DNA from 4 places in the Providencia sp. Marseille-Q8014 genome. Region 2 is predicted to be linked to each of the others. Evidence: predicted binding sites of a transcription regulator. Region 2 holds the regulator's gene; each other region holds the start of a gene.

Region 1 (8,356 bases), 2.1 Mb from region 2:
TTATCCGTTGAGCGATGGCCCTTCCATTCAGAACCACCGGATCACTAAGACCTACTTTCGTACCTGCTCGAGCCGTCACTCTCGCAGTCAAGCTGGCTTATGCCTTTGCACTAACCGCATGATGTCCGACCATGCTTAGCCAACCTTCGTGCTCCTCCGTTACTCTTTGGGAGGAGACCGCCCCAGTCAAACTACCCACCAGACACTGTCCGCACCCCAGATGATGGGGCCACGTTAGAACATCAAACATTAAAGGGTGGTATTTCAAGGTTGGCTCCATGCAGACTGGCGTCCACACTTCAAAGCCTCCCACCTATCCTACACATCAAGGCTCAATGTTCAGTGTCAAGCTATAGTAAAGGTTCACGGGGTCTTTCCGTCTTGCCGCGGGTACACTGCATCTTCACAGCGAGTTCAATTTCACTGAGTCTCGGGTGGAGACAGCCTGGCCATCATTACGCCATTCGTGCAGGTCGGAACTTACCCGACAAGGAATTTCGCTACCTTAGGACCGTTATAGTTACGGCCGCCGTTTACTGGGGCTTCGATCAAGAGCTTCTCCTTACGGATAACCCCATCAATTAACCTTCCAGCACCGGGCAGGCGTCACACCGTATACGTCCACTTTCGTGTTTGCACAGTGCTGTGTTTTTAATAAACAGTTGCAGCCAGCTGGTATCTGCGACTGGCTTCAGCTCCATCCGCGAGGGACTTCACCTAGCGCCAGCGTGCCTTCTCCCGAAGTTACGGCACCATTTTGCCTAGTTCCTTCACCCGAGTTCTCTCAAGCGCCTGAGTATTCTCTACCTGACCACCTGTGTCGGTTTGGGGTACGATTAATGATAATCTAGAGCTTAGAGGCTTTTCCTGGAAGCGGGGCATGAGCTACTTCGCCACCGTAGTGACTCGTCATCAGACCTCAGCATGTAGTGAACCGGATTTGCCTAATTCACCTGCCTACATCCTTAAACCGGGACAACCGTCGCCCGGCCAGCCTAGCCTTCTCCGTCCCCCCATCGCAATTATCACCAGTACAGGAATATTAACCTGTTTCCCATCGACTACGCATTTCTGCCTCGCCTTAGGGGTCGACTCACCCTGCCCCGATTAACGTTGGACAGGAACCCTTGGTCTTCCGGCGTGCGGGTTTTTCACCCGCATTATCGTTACTTATGTCAGCATTCGCACTTCTGATACCTCCAGCATGCCTCGCAGCACACCTTCACAGGCTTACAGAACGCTCCCCTACCCAACAACATCTAAATGTCGCTGCCGCAGCTTCGGTGCATGGTTTAGCCCCGTTACATCTTCCGCGCAGGCCGACTCGACCAGTGAGCTATTACGCTTTCTTTAAATGATGGCTGCTTCTAAGCCAACATCCTGGCTGTCTGAGCCTTCCCACTTCGTTTCCCACTTAACCATGACTTTGGGACCTTAGCTGGCGGTCTGGGTTGTTTCCCTCTTCACGACGAACGTTAGCACCCGCCGTGTGTCTCCCGTGATAACATTCTTCGGTATTCGTAGTTTGCATCGGGTTGGTAAGTCGGGATGACCCCCTAGCCGAAACAGTGCTCTACCCCCGAAGATGAGTTCACGAGGCGCTACCTAAATAGCTTTCGGGGAGAACCAGCTATCTCCCGGTTTGATTGGCCTTTCACCCCCAGCCACAAGTCATCCGCTAATTTTTCAACATTAGTCGGTTCGGTCCTCCAGTTAGTGTTACCCAACCTTCAACCTGCCCATGGCTAGATCACCGGGTTTCGGGTCTATACCCTGCAACTTAATCGCCCAGTTAAGACTCGGTTTCCCTACGGCTCCCCTATACGGTTAACCTTGCTACAGAATATAAGTCGCTGACCCATTATACAAAAGGTACGCAGTCACACCTAAAAGGTGCTCCCACTGCTTGTACGTACACGGTTTCAGGTTCTATTTCACTCCCCTCGCCGGGGTTCTTTTCGCCTTTCCCTCACGGTACTGGTTCACTATCGGTCAATCAGGAGTATTTAGCCTTGGAGGATGGTCCCCCCATATTCAGACAGGATAACACGTGTCCCGCCCTACTCGTCGAGTTCACAACACCAACACCTTCGGATACGGGGCTATCACCCTTTACTGCCGGACTTTCCAGACCGTTCTCCTGATGCTGATGCTGATTAAGACTCTGGGCTGCTCCCCGTTCGCTCGCCGCTACTAGGGGAATCTCGGTTGATTTCTTTTCCTCGAGGTACTGAGATGTTTCAGTTCCCTCGGTTCGCCTCGTTTGACTATGGATTCATCAAACGATAGTGCAACGAATTGCACTGGGTTTCCCCATTCGGACATCGTCGGTTATAGCGGTTCATATCACCTTACCGACGCTTTTCGCAGATTAGCACGTCCTTCATCGCCTCTGATTGCCTAGGCATCCACCGTGTACGCTTAGTCGCTTAACCTCACAACCCGAAGGTGTCTTTTCGTGTCGTTCTGACCGGTAATGGCTGCGCGTGGTGAACTTCTGCGTTGGGCAGTGCTCGCAATGCTCACGTACCCATGTACGCTGCGCTTGCTGTGCGCTGTCCGCCTTGAATTTCACACTGCTCGCTCATTACAGTTGCCATCATGACAAAACAGCATTCGCGTTGAGATTTTTGAGAGACTCTCACATTGTTTAAGCGATAAACAATGTGCGTTGTTTCAATTTTCAGCTTGTTCCAGATTGTTAAAGAGCATAATTGTTAAACTAACTCAGTGAATTAGTTTAATCATTATTGAGGACATCGTCTTTCACTCGATATCGGCGCAATTGGCGTCCCCTAGGGGATTCGAACCCCTGTTACCGCCGTGAAAGGGCGGTGTCCTAGGCCTCTAGACGAAGGGGACACGAAATATTGCACAACCATGTTGTGGCCTATTTCATGCAAGTCTTACCTTTTGGTAAGTCTCCCACGTATAGCCTATTGCTCTACTTTTCATCAGACAATCTGTGTGAACACTTCACAAGAACACTTCAATGGTAAGGAGGTGATCCAACCGCAGGTTCCCCTACGGTTACCTTGTTACGACTTCACCCCAGTCATGGATCACAAAGTGGTAAGCGCCCTCCCGAAGGTTAAGCTACCTACTTCTTTTGCAACCCACTCCCATGGTGTGACGGGCGGTGTGTACAAGGCCCGGGAACGTATTCACCGTAGCATTCTGATCTACGATTACTAGCGATTCCGACTTCATGGAGTCGAGTTGCAGACTCCAATCCGGACTACGACGTACTTTATGAGTTCCGCTTGCTCTCGCGAGGTCGCTTCTCTTTGTATACGCCATTGTAGCACGTGTGTAGCCCTACTCGTAAGGGCCATGATGACTTGACGTCATCCCCACCTTCCTCCGGTTTATCACCGGCAGTCTCCTTTGAGTTCCCGACCGAATCGCTGGCAACAAAGGATAAGGGTTGCGCTCGTTGCGGGACTTAACCCAACATTTCACAACACGAGCTGACGACAGCCATGCAGCACCTGTCTCAGAGTTCCCGAAGGCACTAAAGCATCTCTGCTAAATTCTCTGGATGTCAAGAGTAGGTAAGGTTCTTCGCGTTGCATCGAATTAAACCACATGCTCCACCGCTTGTGCGGGCCCCCGTCAATTCATTTGAGTTTTAACCTTGCGGCCGTACTCCCCAGGCGGTCGATTTAACGCGTTAGCTCCGGAAGCCACGCCTCAAGGGCACAACCTCCAAATCGACATCGTTTACAGCGTGGACTACCAGGGTATCTAATCCTGTTTGCTCCCCACGCTTTCGCACCTGAGCGTCAGTCTTTGTCCAGGGGGCCGCCTTCGCCACCGGTATTCCTCCACATCTCTACGCATTTCACCGCTACACATGGAATTCTACCCCCCTCTACAAGACTCTAGCTGACCAGTCTTAGATGCCATTCCCAGGTTAAGCCCGGGGATTTCACATCTAACTTAATCAACCGCCTGCGTGCGCTTTACGCCCAGTAATTCCGATTAACGCTTGCACCCTCCGTATTACCGCGGCTGCTGGCACGGAGTTAGCCGGTGCTTCTTCTGTCGGTAACGTCAATCGTTGATGATATTAGCATCAACGCCTTCCTCCCGACTGAAAGTACTTTACAACCCTAGGGCCTTCTTCATACACGCGGCATGGCTGCATCAGGCTTGCGCCCATTGTGCAATATTCCCCACTGCTGCCTCCCGTAGGAGTCTGGGCCGTGTCTCAGTCCCAGTGTGGCTGATCATCCTCTCAGACCAGCTAGGGATCGTCGCCTAGGTGAGCCATTACCCCACCTACTAGCTAATCCCATATGGGTTCATCCGATAGCGCAAGGCCCGAAGGTCCCCTGCTTTGCTCCTTAGAGATTATGCGGTATTAGCCACCGTTTCCAGTAGTTATCCCCCTCTATCGGGCAGATCCCCATACATTACTCACCCGTCCGCCGCTCGTCAGCGGGAAGCAAGCTTCCCCTGTTACCGCTCGACTTGCATGTGTTAGGCCTGCCGCCAGCGTTCAATCTGAGCCATGATCAAACTCTTCAATTAAAAGTAGTCTGATGCTCAAAGAATTAAACTGTTTATCAATTCGCTTCTGTTCGGCTAACTTTGTCGGCTTCGCTGCGCTTTCCTCGCCGTACCTCAGTACTGTCTCGGAAATGCTCACTCGCCTTCGCGTTATCCTTCCACAATCGAATTGCACATTGTTAGTTCATATATGAATTAACGTGTTAGTCACTCTTCAAGACTTAAAATCAAATATTTTTTTGATAGTGTCCTGTGAGTGCCCACACAGATTGTCTGATAAATTGTTAAAGAGCGTTGCGACTTTATCTTTCGATATTAACCGTTTAGGTTGTTGTCGCGAGGTGTCGTATACTACGTTTTTCTGTCAGAAAGTCAAGTGATTATTTTCAACTTTTTCTCTCTTTTTCACCTCAGTCATCACGAGGGTTTCTTTTTCAACCTGACCACCGAAGCGGTTTGTCGTGACAACGGATGCGCATTATAGGGAGTCAGGAAATTCTGGCAACTCTTTTTTTCACTTTTTTGTTTGATTGATGCATTCCACAGCAAAACACCCCCTTATACAGTCTTATTCACAATGTTATCCACAATCATAAAAATAATTAAAATATAACGCGCATTACGCAAACGTTTGCGTTACAATTAGCCTGAAAATTCATCGTTGATTTTGTTTTTATGTTCTGAAATTGTTAGTAGGTTATCTCTATCTATTACGATGTTGATGCATTTAAGCGATGGCAACACACAATAGATATATATAAGAAGAGTCATTTTACTCTTTCCACTAACTCTTACGGTTTTATTGCTTTCTTATCCAAGGGATCTATCTCATGCAACAGCTTCGTCCTATTCGTCGTGCCCTTCTCAGTGTTTCTGATAAAACAGGTGTTGTTGAATTCGCTAAGGCGCTTTCTCAGCGAGGTGTTGAACTGCTCTCTACCGGTGGAACCGCAAAACTGCTTGCAGAGTCAGGGTTAAACGTTACCGAAGTTTCAGACTATACGGGGTTCCCTGAAATGATGGATGGGCGAGTAAAAACACTACACCCTAAAGTGCATGGCGGTATTTTAGGCCGCCGAGGTATAGATGATGCTATCATGCAACAGCATGCTATCGAGCCGATAGATATGGTCGTTGTAAATTTATATCCATTCGCACAAACAGTTGCCAAACCTAATTGCACTTTAGAAGATGCTGTTGAGAACATCGATATTGGTGGGCCAACAATGGTTCGCTCTGCGGCTAAAAACCATAAAGATGTCGCGATTGTTGTTAACTGCCTCGATTACGAAAAAATCATAGAAGAACTCGATAATCACGATAATTCATTAAATTGGTCCACACGTTTTGACCTTGCAATTAAAGCATTCGAACATACCGCTGCGTATGACAGCATGATTGCTAACTATTTTGGTGAGCTAGTCGCTCCTTATTATGGTGATACAACACAGCCCTCCGGACGCTTTCCTCGTACCTTGAATTTAAATTTCATTAAAAAACAAGATATGCGCTATGGCGAAAACAGCCATCAAGATGCCGCTTTCTATATAGAAGAAAATCCTCAAGAAGCGTCTATCGCAACAGCGACACAGATCCAAGGCAAGGCATTGTCTTATAATAATATAGCGGACACAGATGCCGCTTTGGAATGCGTAAAATCTTTTGAAGAGCCTGCGTGTGTGATAGTCAAACACGCTAACCCTTGTGGTGTTGCAATCGGTAACAACATCCACGCGGCGTATGAACGTGCATTTAAAACCGATCCAACTTCGGCTTTTGGTGGCATTATCGCATTTAACCGTATGCTAGATAAAACGACCGCCGAAGCCATTATTGAACGTCAATTCGTTGAAGTCATTATCGCGCCAACCGTTGCAGACGATGCGCTTTCTATATTAGCAACAAAGCAAAATGTTCGAGTTCTGACCTGTGGAGAGTGGAATAAACCTATTGCGGGGCTAGATTTCAAACGTGTTAATGGCGGTTTGCTAGTACAAGATCGTGATTTAGGCATGGTTCAGGCCGATGAGCTACGTGTAGTCACAAAACGTCAACCGACTGAACGTGAATTAAAAGATGCTATGTTCTGCTGGAAGGTGGCTAAATTTGTGAAGTCCAATGCGATTGTGTATGCCAAAAACGATATGACAATTGGAATTGGTGCAGGCCAAATGAGTCGAGTCTACTCAGCCAAAATAGCGGGTATCAAAGCCGCCGATGAAGGCTTAGAAGTCGCAGGTTGTGCAATGGCATCCGATGCCTTTTTCCCATTCCGAGATGGTATTGATGCAGCAGCAGCAGTTGGTGTCACTTGCGTGATCCAGCCTGGAGGCTCTATTCGCGATAACGAAGTCATTGATGCCGCTAACGAACATGGTATTGCCATGATTTTCACGAATATGCGTCATTTCCGCCATTAATTTAACGTGGGGTAACAGTATGAATATTTTAATTATTGGTGGTGGCGGCCGCGAACATGCTTTAGCGTGGAAAGCGGCACAATCTCCGCTTGCAGATAAAGTTTATGTCGCTCCAGGTAATGCAGGTACTGCATTAGAACCATCACTGGAAAATGTTGCTATTTCTGCAACTGATATTGATGGTTTATTAACGTTTGCAAAAGAAAAGCAAATTGGCTTAACCATTGTTGGGCCTGAGGCGCCTTTAGTACTTGGGGTGGTTGACGCATTTCAAAAAGCAGGCCTAACCATTTTTGGGCCGACTCAAGGAGCGGCTCAGCTAGAAGGCTCTAAGGCTTTTACTAAGGACTTCTTAGCTCGCCATAATATCCCAACCGCTGCCTATCAAAATTTTACCGAGGTAGAACCAGCATTAGCCTACTTAGATAGAGTCGGTGCCCCTATCGTAATTAAAGCCGATGGACTTGCTGCGGGTAAAGGTGTGATCGTCGCGATGACGCTCGAAGAAGCTAAAGATGCCGTACAGGATATGCTTGCGGGTAATGCATTTGGTGATGCAGGTCATCGTATCGTTATTGAGGAATTCCTTGATGGCGAAGAAGCCAGTTTTATCGTCATGGTGGATGGTGAAAATGTTATTCCTATGGCAACCAGTCAAGATCACAAACGTGTTGGTGATGGTGATACCGGATTGAATACCGGCGGTATGGGGGCATATTCCCCCGCTCCTGTTGTGACAGATGAGATCCACCAACGCGTTATGGAACAAGTTATCTATCCAACAGTGCAAGGGATGGATGCAGAAGGTCATCGCTATCAAGGTTTTCTCTATGCAGGACTCATGATTGACAAAGCAGGCAATCCAAAAGTTATCGAGTTTAACTGCCGTTTTGGTGATCCTGAAACTCAGCCAATTATGATGCGTCTACAATCTGATCTCGTTGAATTATGTCTTGCTGGCGCAAAAGGTGAGTTAGCAGGTAAGGGTTCATCATGGGATGAGCGCCCTGCATTAGGCATTGTTATTGCTGCGGGTGGTTACCCTGGCGACTATCGTAACGGTGATGTGATCCTCGGTTTACCAACCGAAGAAGCGACAGATAGCAAAGTGTTCCATGCGGGAACAAAACTGAAAGATGGCGATGTCGTAACGGCTGGCGGGCGCGTACTGTGTGTCACAGCCCTCGGTAATGATATTGCTCAAGCACAGCAAAAAGCCTATCAAGCCGCGGCAAATATCCATTGGGATGGCAGTTTTTACCGTAAAGATATTGGCTATCGTGCCATTGCACGTTTGAAGTAACGACCACAAAAAACTCAGTCCATTAAGCTGATAAACAGGTTTCAACAAAACCGCTTTATCAGCTTTTTTATTGTATTTCTGTTTTTGTTTCTAACAGACAAAAGCTCTCAGTATTTCG
Region 2 (8,356 bases):
TGCAGTCATTGAGCTAACCTATAACTGGGGTGTTGATAGCTACGAGATGGGAACCGCCTTTGGCCATATTGCGCTTGGTGTCGATAATGTTGCTCAAACCTGCGAAGATATTCGTCACGCGGGTGGTAACGTCACTCGAGAAGCAGGCCCTGTAAAAGGGGGCAGCACGATTATTGCTTTTGTTGAAGATCCCGATGGCTACAAAATCGAGTTGATTGAAAATAAAAGTGCCAGTAAAGGCCTAGGTAATTAATTTACCTTGATGAGTGAATCACTAGGCAGTGTGCTTCCTGCCTAGTTTTAGTTTATCTGCAAAATTTTTTTGGCTTTGGCATAATAGCCACTAACCAGAAACCTAATATAAAAACCTAATGTCTGATAAAAATAATCCCAATGCACTCGTTAACCGCTTCAGAGGATACTATCCTGTCGTCATTGATGTGGAAACGGGTGGGTTTAACGCCAAAACGGATGGCCTACTTGAAATTGCCGCCATTACTTTAAAAATGGATAAAGACGGCTGGTTATCCCCTGATGAGACCTTACATTTTCATGTAGAACCCTTTGAGGGAGCAAATTTAGAACCAACAGCTTTAGCCTTCACCGGCATTGATCCCACTAACCCATTACGTGGTGCAGTTAGTGAATACGACGCTTTGCACGCTATTTTTAAAATGGTACGCAAAGGGATGAAAGCTACCGATTGTAATCGAGCCATTATTGTTGCTCATAATGCGACATTCGATCATAGTTTTGTCATGAATGCAGCTGAACGTGCAGGCTTAAAACGTAATCCATTCCACCCATTTGCCACATTCGATACTGCGGCATTAAGTGGTCTGGTTTTCGGACAAACGATTTTAGCGAAAGCTTGTGTGACAGCGGGTATTCCATTTGATGGCAAGCAAGCTCACGGGGCCTTATATGATACGAATCGTACCGCACTGTTGTTCTGTGAATTAGTAAATAAATGGAAAAAGCTAGGTGGTTGGCCACTCGCAGAGCAAGAGTAACCCCGCCCCCTTAAGCCCCTTAAGATACAAAAAAACCGCATTAGCTTAACCTATGGGGCTAATACGGTTTTTTAGATTTACTCGGCGTTCTTAACTAAGCAGATACTTACTCCGCACGAGTCTCATCCGCAGAGCGATACTTATCAGCAGTTTCTTTAATCAGTGACTGGAGTTCACCGCGCTGATACATTTCCATGATGATATCGCAACCGCCTACTAGCTCACCATCAACCCATAATTGTGGGAAAGTTGGCCAATTAGCGTATTTTGGTAGTTCTGCACGAATATCTGGATTTTGCAGAATATCGACATAAGCGAAACGTTCACCACAAGCAGATAAAGCTTGAACTGCCTGAGCAGAAAAACCACAGCTAGGGAGCTTAGGAGAGCCTTTCATGTACAGAAGGATTGGGTTTTCTTTAATTTGGCGCTCGATTCTTTCAATTGTCGTCATTTTTACTTCCTTAGAACATGGGTGCTGATTTGCAGTCAGTCGCCATCGTCAGCCATTTTCTCAACGATGGCGACTAAGCTAGAATATTTGACCGGAATGTTAAAACGTGATTGTTTCATACAATATGCCAGTTTTACAGGGGTATTACTATAGCACTCCAAGCTGGAAAAAGGGATTTTTTCTAGAATCCCGTTTTAAGTTACACGAACTTCCTTCAGCAAGGCAGAAAAGCGCGATCTTAAACTCTATTGATTAAGATAATTATCTCTATGATTTTAAGGTGTTTTTGTTGAAAAAATTTGGTAATATATGACGCAGAATATCCATGCCTATAACTCGGCAAGCATCTCATGCTATTATTAATCTATTAAAGAATAAGCAAGACCGCATGAACGTTCGGTTCGTGTATAACTCATAGCAAGATATACGTATTAAATTATTTGCTCACTTTTATGAGCACCACACCCATATGTGTTGTTTTAAACGCAAACAAGGAGTACGCAATGTCATTTGAACTTCCCGCTCTACCTTATGCTAAAAATGCGCTAGAACCTTATATCTCGGAAGAAACCTTAGAGTATCACTATGGTAAACACCATAATACCTATGTTGTTAATCTCAACAATTTAGTCAAAGGTACGGCTTTCGAAGGTAAATCACTGGAAGAGATCATCAAGACTTCAGATGCGGGTATTTTTAATAACGCCGCACAGGTTTGGAACCATACTTTTTACTGGCACTGCTTAGCACCAAATGCGGGTGGAGAACCAACCGGTAAAGTTGCTGAAGCCATTAATAAAGCTTTTGGTTCTTTCGCTGAATTCAAACAACAGTTCACAGATGCTGCGATTAAAAATTTCGGTGCCGGTTGGACTTGGCTGGTTCAAAAAACCGATGGCAGCTTAGCTATTGTGAATACATCAAATGCGGCAACCCCTATCTCTGGTGATGATAAACCTATCCTCACTGTCGATATTTGGGAACACGCTTATTACATTGATTACCGTAATGCGCGCCCTAAATACCTAGAGAACTTCTGGGCCTTAGTCAACTGGAAATTCGTTGAAGAAAACCTCGCTTAATCATTTTCTTTAGAGAATAGCTAAAGGGCGAGTCAATACTCGCCCTTCTTAATTTCACCTTTAATTAAACAGTAAAATTAAAAAATATGTACTGCAAAAGCAATGATCACAGCCAAAGAACCTAACGCTGCTAATAGTCCAAATTTAAAATCTGTATCCATGAGTCCCTCTCATCATAACGAACAGTTAACCAGCAAAATAACCATAACTTATACATGGTTAAATAAGTATGACATGACGATTTATAAAAACCAGTGTCTATATCACAGGTTATAACATCAATTATTTCTTTTGTTTTTGCGCTAGATCAGACAAAATCGATAACTAATCGCTAAATTATTGCCAGTTAAGGCACTATGCCTCAATATGTAGGTAATATTAGGTAATTTTTTAATAAGAATTCATAACAAGACCGATTATTGGTCAGGAGTTTTTTTTTCCCATGGCAACGATTAAAGATGTGGCGAAGCGCGCTGGCGTCTCCACCACAACCGTATCCCATGTAATAAACAAAACGCGCTTCGTAGCTGATGATACTAAAGCGGCTGTTTGGGCTGCGATAAAAGAACTCAACTATTCACCGAGTGCTGTTGCTCGTAGTTTGAAAGTTAATCATACAAAATCAATTGGCCTACTCGCGACATCAAGTGAGGCGCCTTATTTTGCTGAAGTGATTGAGTCAGTCGAGAATAGTTGCTATGAGAAAGGTTATACCCTTATTTTATGTAACTCTCATAATAACTTAGGTAAGCAACAAGCTTACTTACAAATGCTTGCGCAAAAGCGTGTTGATGGGCTACTCGTCATGTGTTCTGAATATCCCGATAAACTAATCCATATGCTGGAAGATTATCGCAATATTCCTATGGTCGTCATGGACTGGGGCACTTCCCGTGGTGATTTTACCGACAGTATCATTGATAACTCTTTTCATGGCGGTTACCTCGCAGGTCGTTATTTAATTGATCGTGGTCACCGTGACATCGGCGTGATCCCTGGCTCTTTAGAACGCAACACCGGTATTGGTCGACTGACGGGTTTTAAAAAAGCCATGGAAGAAGCGAAAGTGACTTTACGTGATGAATGGATCGTGCAAGGCGACTTTGAACCAGAATCTGGTTATAAAGCAATGATGCAGATCTTAAGCAATAAGCAAAAACCTACTGCCGTGTTCTGTGGCGGTGACATTATGGCGATGGGCGCAATTTGCGCTGCGGATGAGATGGGATTGCGTGTTCCTCAAGACATTTCTATCATTGGCTATGATAATGTGCGCAATGCGCGTTATTTTACTCCCGCGTTGACGACTATCCACCAGCCTAAAGAGCGTCTAGGCCAGATGGCATTCGCTATGCTGCTTGATCGTATTGTGAACAAGCGCGAAGATGCACAAACGATTGAAGTCCATCCTCGCCTAGTTGAGCGTCGTTCTGTTGCTGACGGACCATTTATTGACTACCGTCGTTAATTAAGGCGCTAACCATTCGGCGTTGAGTGTTTCACTATCCCCAAGATATTCAAGTAACCAACTCAACGCCGGTGATGTATTCTTTTCCACCCACGTTAAACAGCAAGGACTCGGAGGGAATGGCTGAGATAGCTGCAATTGGGCTAATTTCCCCTCATCACAAAAGGGCTTTGCTCGGTGCTCAGGTACCATGCCAACACATAAGCCATTAACAAGACATGTCATACCATTTTCCCAAAAAGGCACCACTAAACGCCGCTGATTATCTAATGCCCATGTATCTCTTTTCGGCAAGTTACGTGAGGTATCTTCAAGGCATAAACTTGGGTATTCGCGCATTTGATCGTCTGTCAATTTTCCTTTTAGCTGTGCCAGAGGATGGTTTGGACTGGCCACACAACGCCATGACATAAACCCCATATCACGAAAACTATAACGCTCTCCGATGGGTGAAGCGCGCGTCGCACCAATCGCAACATCAACACGCCCATCGGCGAGTGCATCCCATACGCCGTTAAACACTTCAGGATGAATATATAATTCGATATCAGGAAAATGACGATAGAAATCTAAGATCAGTTGCTCTGTTCGCTGAGGTTTGACAATACAATCTACCGCGATACTAAACTGCCCTCGCCAACCATTTGCTGCCTGTTGACATTGGTGACGCGTTTGTATCATTTTTTTGATAACGGAGCGACTTTGCTTGATGAAAATCTCCCCTGCCTCAGTTAAGGCAACATCGCGGTGACGACGTTCAAAGATAGGTACAGCAAGCCATTCCTCTACTTGCTTAACCGTATAGCTAATTGCAGAAGGAACACGATGCAGTTCTTCCGCAGCGCCACTAAAACTTCCCGTTCTTGCAACGGCATCAATAACTTCTAGAGCATGAGCTGACCACATAATGATACCCTTCAAAAATTTTGATAGCAGATTCCAAATATTACCGTTTCACAATGTAAAAATACAACCTATAAAATAGAGTCTCTGTTAACAATTATGTAAATTCTGGATAAGTAAGCTTCCATGACAAATTCTGCGACAAAAAACTCCCCAGGCTTTATGCTTTACCTTGCTGGTTTGAGTATGCTTGGTTTTTTAGCCATCGATATGTACCTGCCTGCATTTGGTTCAATGCAAACGGCATTAAACACTTCTGAAGGTGCGATTAGTGCTTCTTTGAGCATTTTCTTAGCTGGTTTTGCCTTTGCACAACTTTTGTGGGGGCCATTATCTGACAAACTGGGACGCAAACCGATATTGATCGCAGGTTTATCGTTATTCATTGTGAGCTGTTTAGGCATTTTATGGGTAACGGATGCGACTCAACTCCTTATTTTGCGTTTTTTACAGGCGGTTGGCGTCTGTAGTGCGGCTGTGCTCTGGCAAGCTCTGGTCATTGACCGCTATGATGCTGCGAGCACTCAAAAAGTCTTTGCTTCGATTATGCCTTTAGTGGCTCTTTCTCCGGCTTTAGCACCGTTATTAGGTGCATGGGTTCTTGAACATTATAATTGGGAAATTATTTTTATTGTCTTAATGGCTGTTGGTATTTTATTGTTAATTCCAACCCTGTTATTGAAAAAGAATCCTTCAAAAGACATGACGGTGGATTCCCATGACCAAGAATCTATTTCGTTTTTAAAACTACTGGGTTCACGTATCTATAGTGGTAACGTGTTAGTCTACGCTTCATGTAGTGCGGGTTTTTTTGCTTGGTTAACAGGTTCACCATTTATTTTAAGAAATATGGGTTTTAACCCTGCTGATATTGGTTTGAGCTACATCCCACAAACGCTAGCATTTATTATTGGTGGCTATGGCTGCCGTTTTCTATTAATCAAAATTCGTGCTGAAGTATTATTTCCATTACTGTTGGTCGGTTATGCGGTGAGCATGTCGATACTCTTTTTGATGGCGATATACACAACACCGAGCCTCACCATGATCTTAATTCCATTCTGTTTTATGGCAGCAATGAATGGGGCGTCTTATCCAATCGCGGTGTCAAAAGCACTCAATACCTATCCACAGGCTAGCGGTAAAGCCGCTGCATTACAAAATGCTTTGCAACTTGGTTTATGTTTTTTAGCCAGTTTATTGGTTTCAGCGTTACCTTTCGATCCTTTATTATCGACAACCGGTGTCATGGCGGTGACCATCATACCGATGGTTATTGGTTATTTTATGCAATATACAAAAGATTGCACCAAACAGACTAATGAAAGAACAAGTTATCAGAATTAACAACCTGTTAACTCATCAGCCACTGCTTTGTCGTGGCTGATTTCCTCAAAAAACCCTCTTCCGACCATCTTTCTATGATTATCCACACCTTATCTGATACTCTAATTCAGTGTTATCGCTTAAAATTCTCCTTTTTTACCAAAAGTGACATTTTTCGCCATTGTTAAATAAAATTATCACTTCTATACTCGGATAATACTTAGTCCGAAGTGATTTTTGAGTTAATACGATATTCATGGTTTAAACTCAGGGCGCGACGGTATAAATGCGTTCCTGTCTTTGTGAAGCAATTCTTCGCAATCCTACACCTTCAGCAAGCTGAAATTCTATCTCAAAAACCTTCATCTCAAGTTGGAGAGCATATGAGCACTTGTGTAGATGAAACCAAAACTAAAGTTTCTAATTGGCAAAGAATCGCAGAATCTTTATTAAATCAAGCTGGAATTGAAATAAACGGCTCTAGACCGTTCGACATCCAAATACATAATACTGATTTTTATAAAAGGGTTCTGCAAAAAGGTTCTCTCGGTCTAGGCGAGAGTTACATGGACGGTTGGTGGGACTGTGAACGCTTGGATATCTTTTTTTATAAAGTTTTAAAAGCCAAGCTTGATACAAAGCTGCCAAATAACCTCACAGATATCATGAAAATCGCCATGGCGCGCCTACGAAATTTGCAAACAGAGAAACGCTCTTGGATTGTTGGGGAAGAACATTATGATTTGGGAAATGATCTTTTTACCCTAATGCTAGATCCTTATATGCAATATTCTTGTGGCTATTGGAATCATGCAACGACACTTGAGCAAGCACAAGAAAATAAATTAGATTTAATCTGTCGCAAATTGCAAATTGAGCCGGGTATGCGTCTGTTAGATATTGGATGCGGATGGGGTGGCCTAAGTGCTTATGCTGCACGCCATTATGGCGCATCTGTTACCGGTGTTACCATTTCTAAAGAACAACAAAAATTGGCTCAAGAACGTTGCGCTGGCCTAGATGTTAATATTATCTTGCAAGACTATCGCGAACTAAATGATAAATTCGATCGTATCGTTTCTGTCGGTATGTTCGAACATGTTGGACCTAAAAATTATGCAACCTATTTTGATGTAGCACGCCGCAATATTAAAGACGATGGCTTATTTTTGTTACATACCATTGGCTCTAATAAAAATAAGGTAAATGTCGACTCATGGATCGGTAAATATATATTCCCCAATGGCGTACTTCCTTCCATTCAAAATATAGGTCAATCCAGTGAAGGAAAATTTGTCATGGAAGATTGGCATAATTTTGGTGCTGATTATGACAAAACGCTCATGGCTTGGTATGAGCGCTTTTTAAATAGCTGGCCTGAATTAAGCGAGAATTATACGCCTCGCTTTAAACGTATGTTTAGCTATTATTTAAATTCCTGTGCTGGTGCTTTTCGAGCCAGAGATATTCAGCTATGGCAAATTCTCTGGAGCCCCAATGGGGTCAGCGGCGGAATGAGAGTACCACGTTAATTAACCAAGCGAGTATTCTTTAAAACCGTCGTTAAGGCTCTATTATTGAGAAAAAATCTCTTGATAGAGCCTTAATTTCGTCGTGAGTATTAATTTATTAGTCTTTCGACTAAAAAACGTTATTATATGTTATCTTAATAACTCTTTACGTATAGACTATGCTCAAACAGTATTATCCACCAGCTGAATTGAATGGTTTTATTAGCTCCATCTTAATTTTTAAAAAATTTACTAAACCCATTAAAATTTTTCCTGGTACTGGCGCTGAGATTTGGATTTCCACCAAAGAGTTACATTTATCAACAGCACACCAACAACAAGTTAGCCAATATCAACTTGTCATTCCCCGAGTCGAGACATTTACAGCAAAACCGAATCAAGGAAAATTAATTATATTACGTGTGCGTCATGATGCGGTGCGTTTTTTACTGCCTCAACGTACCTTAGCTTATACGGATAATCCCACCTCGCTTGAGAGCATATGGTCAGAACCTTGGTATCAAAACTTAATCAATGCTTCTTTTAAAGAGCTATTAGAATGTTTTACTGTGACTAAGGCCTCAAAACAGCATCAATTA
Region 3 (8,356 bases), 890 kb from region 2:
GCTTAAAAGACACCTTATCTTCATCTGCAACCATCGGGGCGCCTTTAGGCATGATGGCGGGTTTTAACATCGTCGTGAGTAATAACGCTAAACAGCTAATAATTAAGGCCGCCATAATTGATTTATGACCTAATATATCAGCAAAATAGCCCATAACTATCGAGCCAATAATAAAAGCAATGGAGCCCCAAAGCCTAATTTGTCCATAATCGAATGGAAATTGTTTTTGCCATGTTCCCGCTAATGAGTCACCGAGTGGCACCAATGGTGCAAAAAATAAATTAAATCCAACCATGACAAAAAATAGCCATGCCCAATGGGAGCCAAACGCAAAAGCGACAGAGAATAACAACGATAATGCCGCCAATATTCTTAATGCATTAATGAGGCTTGATGGATCCTTTACCATCGGTGTAATGAACATTGCACCAAGGAAACGTGCAGCGAGTCCAACCCCCAACAGTATCCCGCTCATTTCAGCATCAATTCCCTCCCCCTGTAACCATATAGGCCAGAATGGTAGAAAAATACTGTAAGCGAAAAAATAGGTAAAATAATCAATCGCCAGCCAGCGAGTTGATGGGATTACCATTATTCCTCCTTTTTTCAATGCAAAAAACCCGCTTTTACCAACGTGTAGAAGCGGGTTTAAAAAATTAAATTAATTTAATTTTATGCGTAAACTGGGTATTTTGCGCAAATATTCAATACTTTTTGTTTGGTACTTTCAATGGTCGCTTCATCATTGAGGTTATCCAGAACATCACACATCCAGCCCGCCAGCTCACGCGCATCCGCTTCATTAAAACCACGGCGCGTAATGGCTGGTGTACCTACACGAATACCAGAGGTAACAAATGGACTCTTAGGATCGTTAGGAACACTGTTTTTGTTCACCGTGATATTCGCACGACCCAATGCTGCGTCTGCATCTTTACCTGTGATATCTTTATCAACCAAATCAACTAAGAATAGGTGATTTTCAGTACCGCCAGACACTACTTTATAGCCGCGTTGCTGGAAAATTTCTACCATTGCCTTCGCATTTTTAGCAACTTGCTGTTGATACGTTTTAAATTCAGGCTCCATCGCTTCTTTCAGTGCTACCGCTTTACCCGCAATCACATGCATTAGCGGACCACCTTGAGAACCAGGGAATACTGCGGAGTTTAGTTTTTTATACAGCTCTTCATCACCACCCTTCGCTAAGATTAAGCCACCACGTGGACCCGCCAAGGTTTTGTGTGTTGTTGTCGTTACGATGTGTGCATGAGGAACAGGGTTAGGATACACACCTGCTGCAATTAGACCCGCTACGTGAGCCATATCAACAAATAGGTAAGCATTGATGCTATCTGCGATTTCACGCATTTTAGCCCAATCAACAATGCCTGAATAAGCAGAGAAACCACCGATGATCATTTTTGGCTTATGTTTCTGAGCTTGTGCTTTGATGTCTTCATAGTCGATTTTACCGCTTTCATCGATACCATAAGGAACGATGTTATACAGCTTACCGGAGAAGTTAACTGGTGAGCCATGCGTTAAGTGACCACCGTGCGCCAAGTTCATACCTAATACGGTATCACCGGGTTGCAGTAACGCCATATAAACAGCTGCGTTAGCCTGTGAACCTGAGTGAGGCTGTACGTTTGCATAGTCTGCACCAAACAGCGCTTTTGCACGGTCGATTGCTAGCTGCTCAACCACGTCAACATACTCACACCCACCATAATAACGCTTACCCGGATAACCTTCGGCATATTTATTTGTTAGCTGAGATCCTTGAGCCTGCATAACTCGTGGACTGGTATAGTTTTCTGAAGCAATTAATTCAATATGTTCTTCTTGACGTTGAACTTCTTTCTCCATTGCTTCCCACAGTTGTGGATCATAATCTGCAATATTCATTTCACGCTTTAACATTCGCTTCTCCTGCCTCAGCCATTCAATAAGTTGATAACAAAACTATCGCAATAGCACACAGTGTAAACTCTTTTTCTTCAGGGTGATAGCCCTAAAGAAAAAATATACGCAAACGTTTGCATATATTTTAATTGCCCTAAAAAGAGTTCGGTTGTATCGAGATAAAATCAGTCATATTCACACTGTAAAAACATTAAATACTGTTTTTTTCTATCTGATTTTATAAAGCCTCTATTTTTCAACTCTTTTTGTAATAGACCTATTTACATTGTGTATTAAAAGTTATAAGTTGTATTGAAAATGCATGTTATAAAAATTCATCTTCTAATGAAATTATTTCAGGAGAACCTGTATGCTAGACAGCCAAACTATCGCCATTGTTAAATCAACCATTCCAGCCATTGCTGCGACAGGACCAAAATTAACGGCTCACTTCTATGAAAGAATGTTCAAGCAACATCCTGAGCTAAAAGATATTTTTAACATGACGCATCAAAGTAACGGTTCACAGCGCGAGGCGTTATTTAATGCTGTTTGTGCTTATGCAACACACATTGAAACCCCAGAAGCGTTAATTTCTGCGGTAGAAAAAATCGCGCAAAAACATGCAAGTTTAAACATCAAACCTGAACATTACCCAATTGTTGGCGAAAACTTACTGGCCGCTATTGATGAATTACTCAGCCCAGGCCAAGAAGTCCTTGATGCGTGGGGTAAAGCCTATGGTGTTCTCGCTGATATTTTTATCCACCGTGAAGCGGAGATTTATCGTCAAAATGCCGATAAAGTCGGTGGTTGGGAAGGCTTACGTGAATTCCGAGTTGCCGCTAAACAAGCACAAAGTGATGTCATCACGAGTTTTGAATTTTTACCTGTCGATGGTCAACCTGTCGCTGATTATCGTCCGGGGCAATATATTACCCTCTATATCAATGATGATAGTTTGGCCAATCAAGAGATCCGCCAATATTCACTCACGACCGCACCAAATGGTCGCAGCTATCGTATTGCTGTAAAACGAGAAGATAAAGGTATTGTTTCTAACCATATCCATCAAAATCTCAATGAAGGTGATATTGTTTACTTAGCGCCACCATGTGGCGATTTCTTCATTGATATTGATAATAAAACCCCAGTCACGTTAATTTCTGCGGGGGTCGGCTTAACACCAATGTTGAGTATGCTCAATCAGTTAACAAAAGAAGGCCATGAGGCACAAATCAATTGGCTACACGCAGCGGAAAATGGTGCGGTTCATGCGTTCCAGCATGAAGTTAACAAGCATTTAACTCATCATCAAAACAGTCACTCTGCGGTATGGTTTAATCAGCCTCGTTCAGAAGATAAGCAAGGTTTCGACTATCAATTCAGTGGATTGATGGATCTTTCACAAGTAAAAGAGTGGCTTGTAGAGCCGAATATGCACTTCTATTTTTGTGGCCCCGTTGGTTTTATGCAATACATTGGTAAGCAATTGATTGAAATGGGGATATCTGAAGATAATATTCATTATGAGTGTTTTGGCCCTCACAAAGTCCTATCCTTAAACTAATTTAAAATTTAGCGGTAATGGTTTCGCATATTAAACACTGTTCTAATCCCATTCCTGTGTTTATGCCATTACCGCCTTTTATCAAACCAGCGATATCTTTTACTGCTTGACAGATTAACCTTCCCTTCCCCACACTCAATCCCCTCTACCATTATTTTCCTGAGCGTTGGCTTCGATAAAACAGGGGTGATGTATCGCTAAATAGCCATAAAAAAGAGCTGTGCGAGCACACACAAAACCAGCTCAATGGCAGAAATCACGAGTTACACAATGAGGGATTGATACAACGATAATAGGGCTTCGAGAGCGTTACAACGCCTGAAAAATATAATGCTTCCGCGGGATATTGATGGTGCGGATCCCTAAGAACATACACAAGTATGTCACTAGGGCCCGCAAAAGAAGAGCACAAGGTGATGACACAAAATAAGATGAGGGTTGCTGATTAAATCGCTTCCTCGTCTTGCTCCCCTGTTCTAATTCGGATAACACGAGCAACATCATAGACAAAAATTTTGCCGTCACCAATCTTGCCTGTTTGAGCCGTTTGCATGATCGTTTCGACACAGTTTTCAACGATGTCATCAGGCACAACGATCTCAATTTTAACTTTTGGCAAGAAATCCACCATATATTCTGCGCCACGGTATAATTCAGTATGGCCTTTTTGACGACCAAAACCTTTCACTTCGGTTACCGTCATACCAGTAATCCCAACTTCAGCTAAGGCTTCTCGGACATCATCCAGTTTGAAAGGTTTTATAATTGCATCAATTTTTTTCATAAATAGTTCCTGTTATGACCAATTTTTACGGCCAAAACCCGACGTGATTGGATAACGACGATCTTTCCCGAAGTTACGCACCGTAATGCGAGGCCCAACAGGTGCTTGGCGGCGTTTATATTCATTAATATCGACAAGGCGCACAACGCGACGCACAATCGCCTCATCAAAACCTTGTTCAATCAGTTGTGCGACAGAATAATCTTTTTCTACATAGCCTTCCAGCAATGCATCTAAAATATCATAAGGTGGTAAGCTATCTTGGTCGAGTTGCCCCGGCGCTAATTCCGCTGAAGGTGGTCTATCGATCACGCGTTGTGGGATCGCTGGAGACACGGTATTACGGTATTGTGCTAGCTCGAAAACTAATGTTTTTGGCACATCTTTTAGCACATCAAAACCACCCGCCATATCACCATATAAAGTCGAATAACCAACAGCAGATTCACTCTTATTACTGGTTGTCAGCACTAAACGGCGACGTTTATTTGACATTGCCATCAAAATAACTGCACGACAACGCGCTTGTAAGTTTTCTTCTGTGGTATCGACTTGCGTTCCTTCAAACATTGGTTGAAGCTGTGCCATAAAAGCATCAAACATAGGCTCAATTGACACAATATCAAATTCAACTCCCAGCAGTTCAGCTTGCTCTTTCGCATCATGAATGCTCATTTCTGACGTGTAACGAAATGGCATCATGACGGCTTGAACACGCTCCTGACCAATTGCATCCACTGCAATCGCAACGGTAAGACCTGAATCGATCCCGCCCGATAAGCCAAGTATCGCGCCATTAAAACCATTTTTATTAATATAGTCACGAGTTGCCATAACGAGTGCTTGATAAACCTGAGCAACAGGCGACAATACAGGAGGTAACTTTTCCATAGGCACGATGCTGAGTTCGTTGAACTGGCAGTTCACCACTTGTTCTTCGAATTCCATGAGTTGATGAGTCATATCACCATTACTGGCCAAAACCTTAGACGCGCCGTCAAAAATCAGTTCATCCTGACCGCCAACTTGGTTCAAATAGACAATTGGCAGCTGTGTGCGTTGGCAATGAGCGACCAGCAAATCACTACGAATATGTTCTTTATGACGATCATAGGGAGATGCGTTAATCGTTAATAATAACTCAGCGCCAGCTTGTTTAATGGCATCAACAGGGGCATCGAACCAAATATCTTCACAAATGAGTAAGCCTATGCGATAACCTTTAAAATCGATAACAGCGGATTTATTGCCCGCGGAAAAATAACGCGGTTCATCAAAGACACCATAATTTGGTAATTCTTGCTTAAAATAACGCGTTAATAACTTTCCTTGATAGAAAAAAGAGAGTGCATTATACATTTGACCCGCTTCATTCCAGGGATGACCAACAATAATGGCGGTTTCAGTACTCGCATTTTGTAAACGTTCTAATTGCACTAAACAGCGCTGGTTAAAATCGGAGCGAAATAGCAGATCCTCTGGGGGGTATCCCGTGAGTGATAGCTCAGAGAACATCACAATGTCAGCAATATCTTTTTGTTTCTCAAAAACCTGCAACATACGATCGCAGTTACCTTCAATATCACCCACTAACCAATTTAATTGAGCTAATGAAATATTAAGCTTACGGCTCATAAGGTATTTATTCTCCCGAGCATTTATATTGATACCTTCATTCACTCTTAGCCGTGACTCGTTTACGGCGACTATGTCTTGAGTCACTTAACAGGATAAATGTAGACTATGTTATTCATTATTCTTTGAAGTCATTCGCTTCTAAATCGTGACGAGCCAATAACTTATAAAACTCTGTACGGTTTCTTCCCGCCATACGAGCCGCTTGAGTGACATTACCTTTCGTCATTTGCAGTAACTTGCGTAAATAGTTCAATTCGAATTGGTTACGCGCTTCAACAAAGGTTGGCAATGCCGTATTTTCACCTTGTAAAGCTTGGCTCACTAATGCTTCACTAATAACAGGTGTTGTCGTCAACGCAACACATTGTTCGATTACGTTAACTAATTGACGCACGTTACCCGGCCAGCTGGCTGACATTAAGCATTTCATTGCCTCGGTAGAAAAACTACGTACAAACGGTTTATGCCTTGATGCCGATTCACGTAATAAATGATTCGCCAAAATAGGGATATCTTCTGCTCTTTCGTTCAGTGCAGGTATCCGTAAGTTCACGACATTCAAACGATAATAGAGGTCTTCCCGAAATTCATTTTTTTCCATGGCTTTAGGCAAATTACGATGGGTAGCAGAAATAATCCGCACATCGATGTCTAAGTCACGGTTACTCCCTAATGGCCGTACTTTACGCTCTTGTAACACACGCAGTAATTTCACCTGTAAAGGCATTGGCATATCACCTATTTCATCAAGAAATAAGGTGCCTCCACTCGCTGCAAAAAATAGCCCTTCACGGCTACTCACAGCACCTGTAAATGCCCCTTTTGCATGACCAAAGAGTTCTGACTCTAATAACTGTTCAGGTAAAGCACCACAGTTGATAGCAATGAATGGCTTATTCGCCCGAGGACTGGCCTTGTGAATGGCTTGCGCGAGGACTTCTTTACCTGTACCACTTTGCCCATTAATTAATACGCTGACATCCGATTGTGCCACCATATGGGCTTGTTCTAGCAGCCGAATCATCAACGGGCTACGTGTCACAATCCCCTCGCTCCACTCTTCATCACTGATCGGTGTTGAAGACAATGCCAGTGCGTCATCAATCGCTTTATACAATGCATCTTTATCAACAGGCTTAGTGAGAAAACTAAATACCCCCCGTTGGGTTGCTGCAACGGCATCAGGTATAGAGCCATGGGCAGTTAAGATGATCACAGGTAAGTTAGGATGGTGTTTTTGAACTTCATCAAACAGCGCCATGCCGTCCATTTCATCCATTCGCAAGTCGCTAATGACTAAATCAACTTTTTCTTTTTGTAGTAGTTTTAACGCTTCCATTCCGCTTTCAGCTGTTATGACTTTAAACCCTTCGCTGCTTAAGCGCATACCGAGTAATTTCAGCAGGCTAGGATCATCATCCACCAACAATAGATTTGCTGATTTACGGCTGGTCATTACGCTCACTCTCCAATTGATTATTTGTGGTTGAATTTTCGCTCTCAGTAACAGGCTTCTCTACTTTAACCGCTTCTTTGGCCTGATTTTTATCAACTGCTTCTACCTCTTTTTCTGTTTCATTGGTATTTTGCTTGCGGGAAGAGAGCTGTCTTTCAATATCAGTCAAATTCTCTAATTTGCGTGATGTCGTGTCCAACTCAAAGAGTAGTCGAGCATTCTCCTCTTTCATACGATCAAGCTTATTATCTGTTTCTTGCTGTAAGCGCTTAAAACGAGAATTGGCTTCCGCGAGATTGATAATTTGTACTTGCTGCTCACGCCAGAGCTGAAGTAACGGACGAATTGCCGTCGGGAAGTTAAGGCTAAAGGTATTCATGCTATCGACCATTTTACGTCGCTCAGCAATCGAGGGCTCTGCTGCTCCCATAAGAATACTTTGTTGAAATGCATTCGACCAATTATCAATAGACAGTTGTAAGGCTTGTGCGCGGGCTGTTTTCGGATCAAGACGATCGGCACAATCCATCATCCTCAGCCAAAAAAGGGCATTTTCACGCGCACTCTGCTGCTGATTATCCCAAATTCCATGACAATCAGCATAACGGTAGTCTGTGACTTTGACCTCGGGTACCACAACTTGCGCCAATGTATCTAATGGCGATTGTCCACTTTTAGTCGCACACCCTGTCAAAATTAATGACAATAATAATGCGCCTAACTGTACCGTTTTTCGCTTTTGGATAAATGTCGTTGTTTTTTTCGTTAATTCGATGTATCGCTTTGACAGCATTGTCAAATGCAGTGCTGTCAAAACATCTGTAGACCTATTTGCCATTATTATTCATTCTCTGCAGTTAAAGGCAGTTCAATTCTAAAGCAGACATCTGCTAATTTATGGGGAACAAGTGACAATTCACCCCCCATTTGCTTAATACAATCTTGCGCAATACTTAATCCTAGACCACTTCCTTTGACGGCCCCTTTTCTCACCAGTGAC
Region 4 (8,356 bases), 760 kb from region 2:
GATGCAGGTGTGCATGCAACGGGGCAAGTGGTGCATTTTGATTCACCTGTCATTCGCAAAGAAGCTGCTTGGACAATGGGGGTAAATACCCATTTGCCAGAGGATATTGCGGTTCGTTGGTGTCAGCCTGTTGATGACGAATTTCATGCAAGGTTTAGCGCGACGGCACGCCGCTACCGTTATGTGATTTTCAATCATCGTTATCGTCCTGCCATTTTATCGAGTGGAGTCACGCATTTTCACTATCCACTTGATGAAAAAAGAATGCATGAAGCGGCACAAGCTCTACTGGGAGAAAATGATTTTACGTCCTTTAGAGCAGTGCAGTGCCAATCACGAACCCCTTGGCGTAACGTGATGCATGTGCAAGTGACTCGCCACGGCAATTATGTTGTGGTGGATATTAAAGCAAATGCTTTTGTGCACCATATGGTCAGAAATATTGTGGGAAGTTTGCTGGAGATTGGTTGCGGAAATCAGGATATTAACTGGATGGCTGAATTGCTAGAACTTAAAGACAGAACAAAAGCCGCAGCAACTGCGAAGGCTGATGGTTTGTATTTAGTTGCAGTGGATTATCCTGAAAAATTTGCCTTGCCTCAAAATACCATGGGGCCGGTTTTCTTAGCAGACGAACTGATGTAAATCTAATTTTATACATAGCACGGATGCTATTCATAATGAGGGTTTTTATGGAGTTTATCAGTTTTATAATCGATTTTATTTTGCATATCGATGTCCATCTCGCAGAGTTAGTTGCTGAATATGGAACTTGGGTATACGGTATCTTATTTCTGATCTTATTTTGTGAAACGGGGTTAGTGGTAACACCATTCTTGCCTGGGGATTCACTACTCTTTGTCGCGGGGGCAATTTCTGCACTCGATAGCAACGATTTAAATGTTCATTTAATGGTCGCATTAATGATTACAGCAGCGATTATTGGTGATGCGGTTAATTACACGATTGGACGAATTTTCGGCGAAAAATTGTTTAAGAACCCTGATTCGAAAATTTTCCGACGTGTTTATTTAGAAAAAACACATGCTTTTTATGAAAAGCATGGTGGTAAAGCCATTATTTTAGCGCGCTTTGTGCCTATTGTTCGAACGTTTGCACCATTTGTTGCGGGAATGGGAAAAATGTCTTATCGTCATTTTGCCTTTTATAATGTGACAGGTGCGTTATTATGGGTATTATCATTCACTTATGCAGGTTATCTGTTTGGTGACTTACCCTTCGTACAACAGAATTTGAAATTATTGATAGTGGCTATTATCTTTATCTCAATTCTTCCGGGGGTGATTGAAGTGATTCGTCATCGCCGTAAAGCGGCAAAAGAAAAACGTGTAACTGCACAAAAAAATGGTAATCCATAACGGATTAAAAAGTTTTTATCCACAGTGAAGTTTCATTGTGGTTTAATGGCACAAAATAACATACTGGCGTTTTACCTGAAGGAATTGAGTAATCTTTACGACAGTTACCCTGACGGAATAGCCAGAAATCAATCAGACGAAAAGGTCCATTAATGAGCTGGATTGAAAAAATATTAAAAAAAGGTAACTTGACCCAATCAAACAAAGTCAACATCCCAGAGGGTGTTTGGACTAAATGTGATAGCTGTGGGCAAGTCCTGTATGGGGCGGAACTCGAGCGTAATCTACAAGTGTGCCCTAAATGCGATCATCACATGCGTATTCATGCACGCCAGCGTCTTGAAACCTTCCTCGATGAAAATTCGACCACAGAATTAGGTAGTGAACTTGAACCAAAAGACGTTCTTAAGTTCCGTGATTCAAAAAAATATAAAGATAGGCTGTCGGCGGCTCAAAAAGAGACCGGTGAAAAAGATGCTATCGTTGTGATGAAAGGAACGTTAAAAGATATGCCAATCGTTGCGGCTGCTTTTGAATTTTCCTTTATGGGTGGATCTATGGCTTCCGTTGTAGGTGCACGTTTTGTTCGTGCCGTTGAACAAGCCCTAGAAGATAATTGCCCATTAGTTTGTTTTTCATCGAGTGGCGGTGCGCGTATGCAAGAAGCACTGTTATCACTGATGCAAATGGCAAAAACCAGCGCCGCTTTAGCCAAAATGCAAGAGCGTGGTTTGCCTTATATTTCAGTGTTAACTGACCCGACTATGGGCGGTGTTTCAGCCAGTTTAGCGATGCTTGGTGATATCAATGTCGCAGAACCTAAAGCGCTGATTGGTTTTGCCGGCCCGCGTGTCATTGAACAGACTGTTCGTGAGAAATTGCCTCAAGGCTTCCAACGTAGTGAATTCTTGTTAGAGAAAGGGGCGATCGACATGATTGTTCGTCGTCCTGAAATGCGTGACACATTAGCAGATGTGCTCGCTATGTTAACCAACAAACCAAGCTTTAACACCTCTGACGTTTCTTTGGTCGTTGAAGAAAAGGATGTGAAAATCGATATCGTTAATGACGATGTTGTCATCGATGCTCCTGAGCAAGTAAAGGACTCTGCTAAGCATAAAAAAGATGATGAATAATCCATTTTCAATACCTAATGCCGAGTCTCCATTGGAGGCTTGGCTTTCTTATCAAGAAAACTTGCACAGTCAAAATATCGATATGGGGCTGGAGCGAGTTGGAAAAATCGCTCGTAAAATGGCATTAACGCAACCAGCACCCCGCGTTATCACCGTCACCGGTACCAACGGAAAAGGAACGACTTGCCATACGCTTGAATCTATCTTGATGGCAGCAGGCCTGAAAGTTGGGGTCTACAGTTCACCACATCTTGTTCGCTATACTGAGAGGGTACGTATTCAAGGTGCAGAGCTGTCGGAGGCTGATTTTTGCCGCGCATTTGCAGATATTGAAGCCGCCCGAGGCGATACCTCAATAACTTACTTCGAATACGGCACGTTAGCTGCTCTGAAACTATTTAAACAGGCTGCTTTAGATGTTGTGATTTTGGAAGTGGGTTTAGGTGGGCGATTAGATGCAACGAATGTTGTGGATGCAGACGTAACCGCAATCACCAGTATTGCTCTTGACCACACGGATTGGCTGGGATCAGACCGAGAACATATTGGTCATGAAAAAGCCGGTATCTTTCGTGGTGGCCGTTATGGCGTGGTTGGCGAACCGGATATGCCTCAATCTATCGGTGAATATGCGGATAAAATAGGAACTCTTCTGTTTCGTCGCGGCAAAGACTGGTCCTTCGAACAGCAAAATAACAGCTGGTCATGGCACAGTCATCAATGCCAGTGGTCGAATTTACCTGTGCCTAATGTACCGCTAGCGAATGCAGCAACGGCATTAGGGGTTATCTGCTGCTTGAAAGAGATTGATCGCACACTGGCCGATAAAATGACCGACCAAGCAATACATGAAGGGTTGAAATCAGCACAGCTGCCTGGGCGTTTTCAGATAATTAATGAAAAACCCTTGATGATTTTGGATGTTGCACACAACCCGCATGCGGCAGGTTATCTGGTTACGCGTTTAGCACAGTTACCCACCGTGCAAGGGCGTAGGGTGAGAGCGGTCGTCGGTATGCTTGGCGATAAAGATATTCAAGGCACATTAGCGTGTTTATCTGAGCAAGTGACAGATTGGTATGTGGCACCGCTGACGGAGTTTCGTGGAGCCCCTGCATCACAGTTGAGCCAGTATCTTGAATCTCCACAGGTGTTTGATTCTGTTGATGATGCATGGGCGAAAGCTTGTCTTGATGCGACGGATGAGGATGTCATTATTGTTTGTGGTTCGTTTCATACTGTCGCACATGTGATGATGTTGTTAGAAAAAGCAAAAGGATAGAGTCAGTGGCAAGTAAATTTCAGAATCGTCTTGTCGGTGCCATTGTATTAGTGGCGGCGGGGATCATTGTATTACCGGCGTTACTGGATGGTGATAAGAAATATAATGAAAATGAATTTGCGGCCATTCCTATTATACCGAAACCGGGTGATGAGCAGGATATTGAAGCCATTGCACCACTGACACAAAATGCCGCATCTGGAGAAGCATCGGAAGCGATGTTGTCAGAAGCGCTGTCTGAGCAAAGGCAGGAGCAACAACAAAGTCAATCAGCTTCCACAGCTCAAGACGTGCCGGCTATTCCTGCTGAGCAGCCAATAAAGGTGGAGCCAAAGCCTGAGCCGAAACCAACGCCGAAACCTGAAGTTAAACCAGAACCTAAGCCAAAACCGGAGCCTAAACCTGAAGTTCAGGCACCACCTGAAGTTCAGGCACCGCAAGGCAAAGCGTTTGTGGTACAACTGGGTGCGTTGAAAAATTCTGCAAAAGTGGAGGAAATTGTCGCTAAATTAAGATTGTCAGGATATCAGGTTTATACGGTACCTTCTCGACCTGTTAATGGGCAATTGACACGGATCTTTGTTGGACCAGAAGCATCAAGGCAGCGTTTAGAAAGTGCTTTACCTGAATTGAGGTCAATAACCGGTTTACAAGGTGAGATTAGGGCTTTTAAACCATGATGCTTAAATAGGAATATCATAAAAAGCTTGAGCTTTTAATCAATTACAGCGGCGAAGAAGAATTTTTCTTTTCGCTGTTGGTTTTTTTAAATTGTATGTAAATTGGTTACGCAAACGTTTTCGTTTTCTGTTAGAATGCACTCCAGCCACTGCCGTGGGTGCGAATTTTGGAATAAGATATGGTCTGGTTAGATTACGCAATTATTGCCATCATTGGCTTCTCGGCACTGGTAAGCCTGATCCGTGGGTTTGTTCGAGAGGCGTTATCGCTGGTTACATGGGGCTGTGCATTTTTTGTTGCGAGTACTTTTTATCCTTATTTGGCGGAATATTTTACACGCTTTGAGGATGTACTCGTGAGAAATGGCATCGCTATCGCTGCCTTGTTTATTGCTACATTAATTGTCGGGGCAGTAGTTAACTATGTAATTAGTTCTCTAGTTCAAAAAACTGGCTTATCGGGTACAGATCGTGTTCTGGGGATCTGCTTCGGAGCGTTGCGTGGGGTATTGATTGTATCGGCATTACTCTTTTTTCTCGATACTTTTACACCTTTACCTCAAAGTGAGGATTGGCAACGTTCAGAACTTATTCCGCAGTTCAGTCATATAATCAGGTGGTTTTTTGACTACCTGCAAAATGCGTCAAGTTTCCTACCGGAGAATATTTCTCCGTCTGGCTGATGAGGAAAGACTAAATGTGCGGTATTGTCGGTATCGCCGGTGTAACACCGGTCAACCAATCAATTTATGATGCTTTAACGGTGTTACAGCACCGTGGGCAAGATGCAGCAGGGATTGCTACCATTGATGGCAAAAATAATATTCGTTTACGTAAAGCGAATGGCCTCGTAAAAGATGTTTTTGAAACGCGGCATATGCTTCGACTACAAGGTTGTATGGGTATTGGTCATGTACGTTATCCAACCGCAGGAAGCTCGAGCGCATCGGAAGCACAGCCCTTCTATGTGAACTCGCCTTTTGGTATCACCCTTGCTCATAATGGTAATCTGACAAATGCGCATGAACTTACGCGCCGTTTATTTGAAACCGCTCGTCGCCATGTTAACACCACCTCAGATTCTGAGATCCTATTGAATATCTTGGCTTATGAATTGGATCGCTTCGATCATTTTCCATTGGAGCCAGATAATGTTTTCACTGCGGTTGCAGAGATGCATAAAAGATTACGTGGGGCATACGCTTGTGTTGCACTGATTATTGGCCATGGAATGTTAGCGTTTCGTGACCCTTATGGTATCCGCCCATTGGTCTTAGGACGTCGCGTATTAGAAAATGGCGCGCAAGAGTACATGGTTGCTTCAGAAAGTGTTGCTCTTGATACGTTAGGCTTTGAATTCTTACGTGATGTAGCACCTGGTGAAGCGGTTTATGTGACAGAACAAGGGCAGTTGTATACGCGCCAATGTGCAGAAAACCCTCAATTAACCCCCTGCTTATTTGAGTATGTCTACTTTGCTCGCCCAGATTCATTTATCGATAAAATATCGGTTTATAATGCTAGGTTACGCATGGGGCAAAAGCTTGGCGCGAAAATTGCGCGTGAGTGGGAAGATTTGCAAATTGATGTCGTCATCCCAATTCCTGAAACATCTTGTGATATTGCCTTAGAAATCGCTCATATCCTAGATAAGCCATACCGCCAAGGTTTTGTGAAAAACCGTTATGTTGGTCGTACTTTTATCATGCCAGGTCAGCAAGAGCGCCGTAAATCAGTTCGTCGTAAACTGAATGCAAATCGTGCTGAATTTCGTGATAAAAACGTATTATTAGTTGATGACTCAATCGTTCGTGGTACGACTTCCGAGCAAATTGTTGAACTCGCACGTGAGGCGGGGGCAAAAAATGTTTATTTTGCCTCTGCGGCGCCAGAAGTTCGTTTCCCAAATGTGTATGGTATTGATATGCCAAATGCAAATGAGTTAATTGCTCATGGTCGTGAAGTTGATGAGATCCGTAAATTAATTGGTGCTGATGGGTTAATTTTCCAAGATCTTAGCGACCTTATTGCTGCTGTTCGTGAAGAAAATCCGGAAATCAATGAATTTGAATGTTCAGTGTTTGATGGTATTTATGTCACAAAAGATATCGATCAAAGCTACTTAGATTATCTTGAGAATCTACGTAAAGATGACGAGTTAAAAATTAAAGATCAAAACGAAATTGAAAATTTAGAAATTTACAACGAAGGTTAATTATTTCTAGGTTAATAAGAAACCAGCCGATTGTATTATGGCTGGTTTTTTTTATGAGAAAAATCATAGTGTCAACATTTGGTCAGTGGTATTACCCGTGTTTAAATAACTCAGTAAACAACATGAATAAACAAAGGCAGTGCCATGTTCTCATTCATAAATGCCAGCGAGAAATCTGCTGAACACCATTTAGCTTGTGCCTTCTGTTTCAACGGGTCGGTAATGATCCTCCAAGGGTGAATTGATACACGGCTTGCCTAAGGGGAACGGCCTGACGCGAAAGCGATGCTCAAAGGTCAAGAGGCTAGCTGTATGTAGAGGCACAGTGCAAGAAAAACATAAATACTCCCCGTATTGCCTGCTACAGAAGCGAGAATCATTCCCTCTAATAAAGTCGAGGAGGGAATATAATGGCAATGAGTGATGGAGCTACTTAAACCAATGATTAAGCCCCTTAAATCAGCTCAAGAGTATGACGATAATGGGAAGCCATCCTTGATAAATAGCGGACTCAACAGATGCACCACTGGGCTGTAATGCTATAAACATTAATAACCGATCAGTCAAAGTCAGAATATTAAATCAAAAGAAAAGACATTGGCTTCCGAAGGATGGAGTGATGAATATGGTTGTTCGCGTGAAAAATAATGTGTTGTTGCAACCGATAAGTTAATCACGATTAAGATTTCCAGTTATATCCGATGGAGGCTTTGGCGAGATGGGGTATTTTAATCGAATTACTTATGTGTTTAAGGAACTCTTCATGACGGATTTAACCGCCTTACCAGATGTATTAAAACCTTTTTTAGCTAACATTACCGCGACAAAAAAGCCGACATTGGATATGTCTTTAACGTCAGTCGAGAATCCCATTTTATGGGAAAGTCGTATCGGCGGAGTACCTTATTTGCCTGTAGGAACAGATTTTCCCGTTGATAGTCATGGCGTTCCTCTAAAGCTGTTAGCGCAAATCAACTTTGCACAAATACCTCCACTTGAACACTACCCAAAAACAGGGCTGTTGCAGTTTTTTATTGGTGGTGATGACTTGTATGGTGCAGACTTTGATGATCTACAAGCTCAAAAAGATTTTCGCGTTATCTATTGGGAAAATATCATTGAAGACGCTTCACAACTGCAACAAGACTTTTCTGCAATTGAATCGGCTTATAACGATGAGTATTACTCTCCGATTGAAGGGCAATTTAGTATCGAATTTACGCCATCTACGCAATATATAAGTTCGGAAGATTTTCAGTTTGGCCGCAAAGTGTTAGGTGTTGATAATCTATATGATTATGAAGAGCAGTTTGCAGGTGAAGATTTTTACGATGAATGGTTAGAGCCATATAATGAATACTTTGGCTCTAACGGCCATCGCCTTGGGGGTTACCCATTTTTTACTCAAACTGACCCAAGGGAATATCGTGAAGAAATTCAAGATTATGTCCTATTACTGCAAATAGACAGTGATTATGAGACCGGCATTCTGTGGGGAGATATCGGTGTCGGTAACTTCTTTATTCATCCGGATGATTTAAAAAATAAAGATTTCAGTAAAGTGGTATATAACTGGGATTGTGGTTGATAGATTTAGAGGCTTTTCGTTGCGATAATTGCTACTATTAGCATGGATAAACATGAATCGTACGGGGAGCAGGATG

Evidence for each region. The regulator PurR, encoded in region 2, represses purine synthesis genes. The targets are predictions, from matches to a motif close to CANGCAAACGTTTGCNTG.
Region 1: the regulator PurR is predicted to act here: its motif matches at 5,136-5,153, upstream of purH (bifunctional phosphoribosylaminoimidazolecarboxamide formyltransferase/IMP cyclohydrolase).
Region 3: the regulator PurR is predicted to act here: its motif matches at 2,032-2,049, upstream of glyA (serine hydroxymethyltransferase).
Region 4: the regulator PurR is predicted to act here: its motif matches at 4,585-4,602, upstream of cvpA (colicin V production protein).

Annotation. Positions count from the first base shown of each region.
Region 1 is NZ_CBCOPT010000001.1:436,398-444,753, reverse strand. Features, by position in the region: rRNA gene ACWPW6_RS01920 (23S ribosomal RNA) at 1-2,435, opposite strand, end outside; tRNA gene ACWPW6_RS01915 (tRNA-Glu) at 2,787-2,862, opposite strand; rRNA gene ACWPW6_RS01910 (16S ribosomal RNA) at 2,997-4,536, opposite strand; gene purH (bifunctional phosphoribosylaminoimidazolecarboxamide formyltransferase/IMP cyclohydrolase) at 5,346-6,935, shown strand; gene purD (phosphoribosylamine--glycine ligase) at 6,955-8,238, shown strand.
Region 2 is NZ_CBCOPT010000001.1:2,514,184-2,522,539, forward strand. Features, by position in the region: gene gloA (lactoylglutathione lyase) at 1-253, shown strand, start outside; gene rnt (ribonuclease T) at 372-1,013, shown strand; gene ACWPW6_RS11045 (Grx4 family monothiol glutaredoxin) at 1,120-1,467, opposite strand; gene sodB (superoxide dismutase [Fe]) at 1,971-2,549, shown strand; gene cydH (cytochrome bd-I oxidase subunit CydH) at 2,627-2,710, opposite strand; gene purR (HTH-type transcriptional repressor PurR) at 2,992-4,017, shown strand; gene punR (DNA-binding transcriptional activator PunR) at 4,018-4,923, opposite strand; gene punC (purine nucleoside transporter PunC) at 5,047-6,267, shown strand; gene cfa (cyclopropane fatty acyl phospholipid synthase) at 6,630-7,778, shown strand; gene ACWPW6_RS11080 (helix-turn-helix transcriptional regulator) at 7,937-8,356, shown strand, end outside.
Region 3 is NZ_CBCOPT010000001.1:1,621,121-1,629,476, reverse strand. Features, by position in the region: gene ACWPW6_RS07090 (3-phenylpropionate MFS transporter) at 1-592, opposite strand, end outside; gene glyA (serine hydroxymethyltransferase) at 673-1,926, opposite strand; partial or broken gene hmpA (NO-inducible flavohemoprotein) at 2,276-3,478, shown strand; gene glnB (nitrogen regulatory protein P-II) at 3,924-4,262, opposite strand; gene ACWPW6_RS07070 (NAD+ synthase) at 4,275-5,897, opposite strand; gene glrR (two-component system response regulator GlrR) at 6,016-7,356, opposite strand; gene qseG (two-component system QseEF-associated lipoprotein QseG) at 7,343-8,194, opposite strand; gene ACWPW6_RS07055 (sensor histidine kinase) at 8,197-8,356, opposite strand, start outside.
Region 4 is NZ_CBCOPT010000001.1:1,757,246-1,765,601, forward strand. Features, by position in the region: gene truA (tRNA pseudouridine(38-40) synthase TruA) at 1-645, shown strand, start outside; gene ACWPW6_RS07655 (DedA family protein) at 693-1,379, shown strand; gene accD (acetyl-CoA carboxylase, carboxyltransferase subunit beta) at 1,532-2,515, shown strand; gene folC (bifunctional tetrahydrofolate synthase/dihydrofolate synthase) at 2,508-3,797, shown strand; gene dedD (cell division protein DedD) at 3,803-4,477, shown strand; gene cvpA (colicin V production protein) at 4,657-5,160, shown strand; gene purF (amidophosphoribosyltransferase) at 5,175-6,692, shown strand; gene ACWPW6_RS07685 (YwqG family protein) at 7,456-8,280, shown strand; gene ACWPW6_RS07690 (UbiX family flavin prenyltransferase) at 8,354-8,356, shown strand, end outside.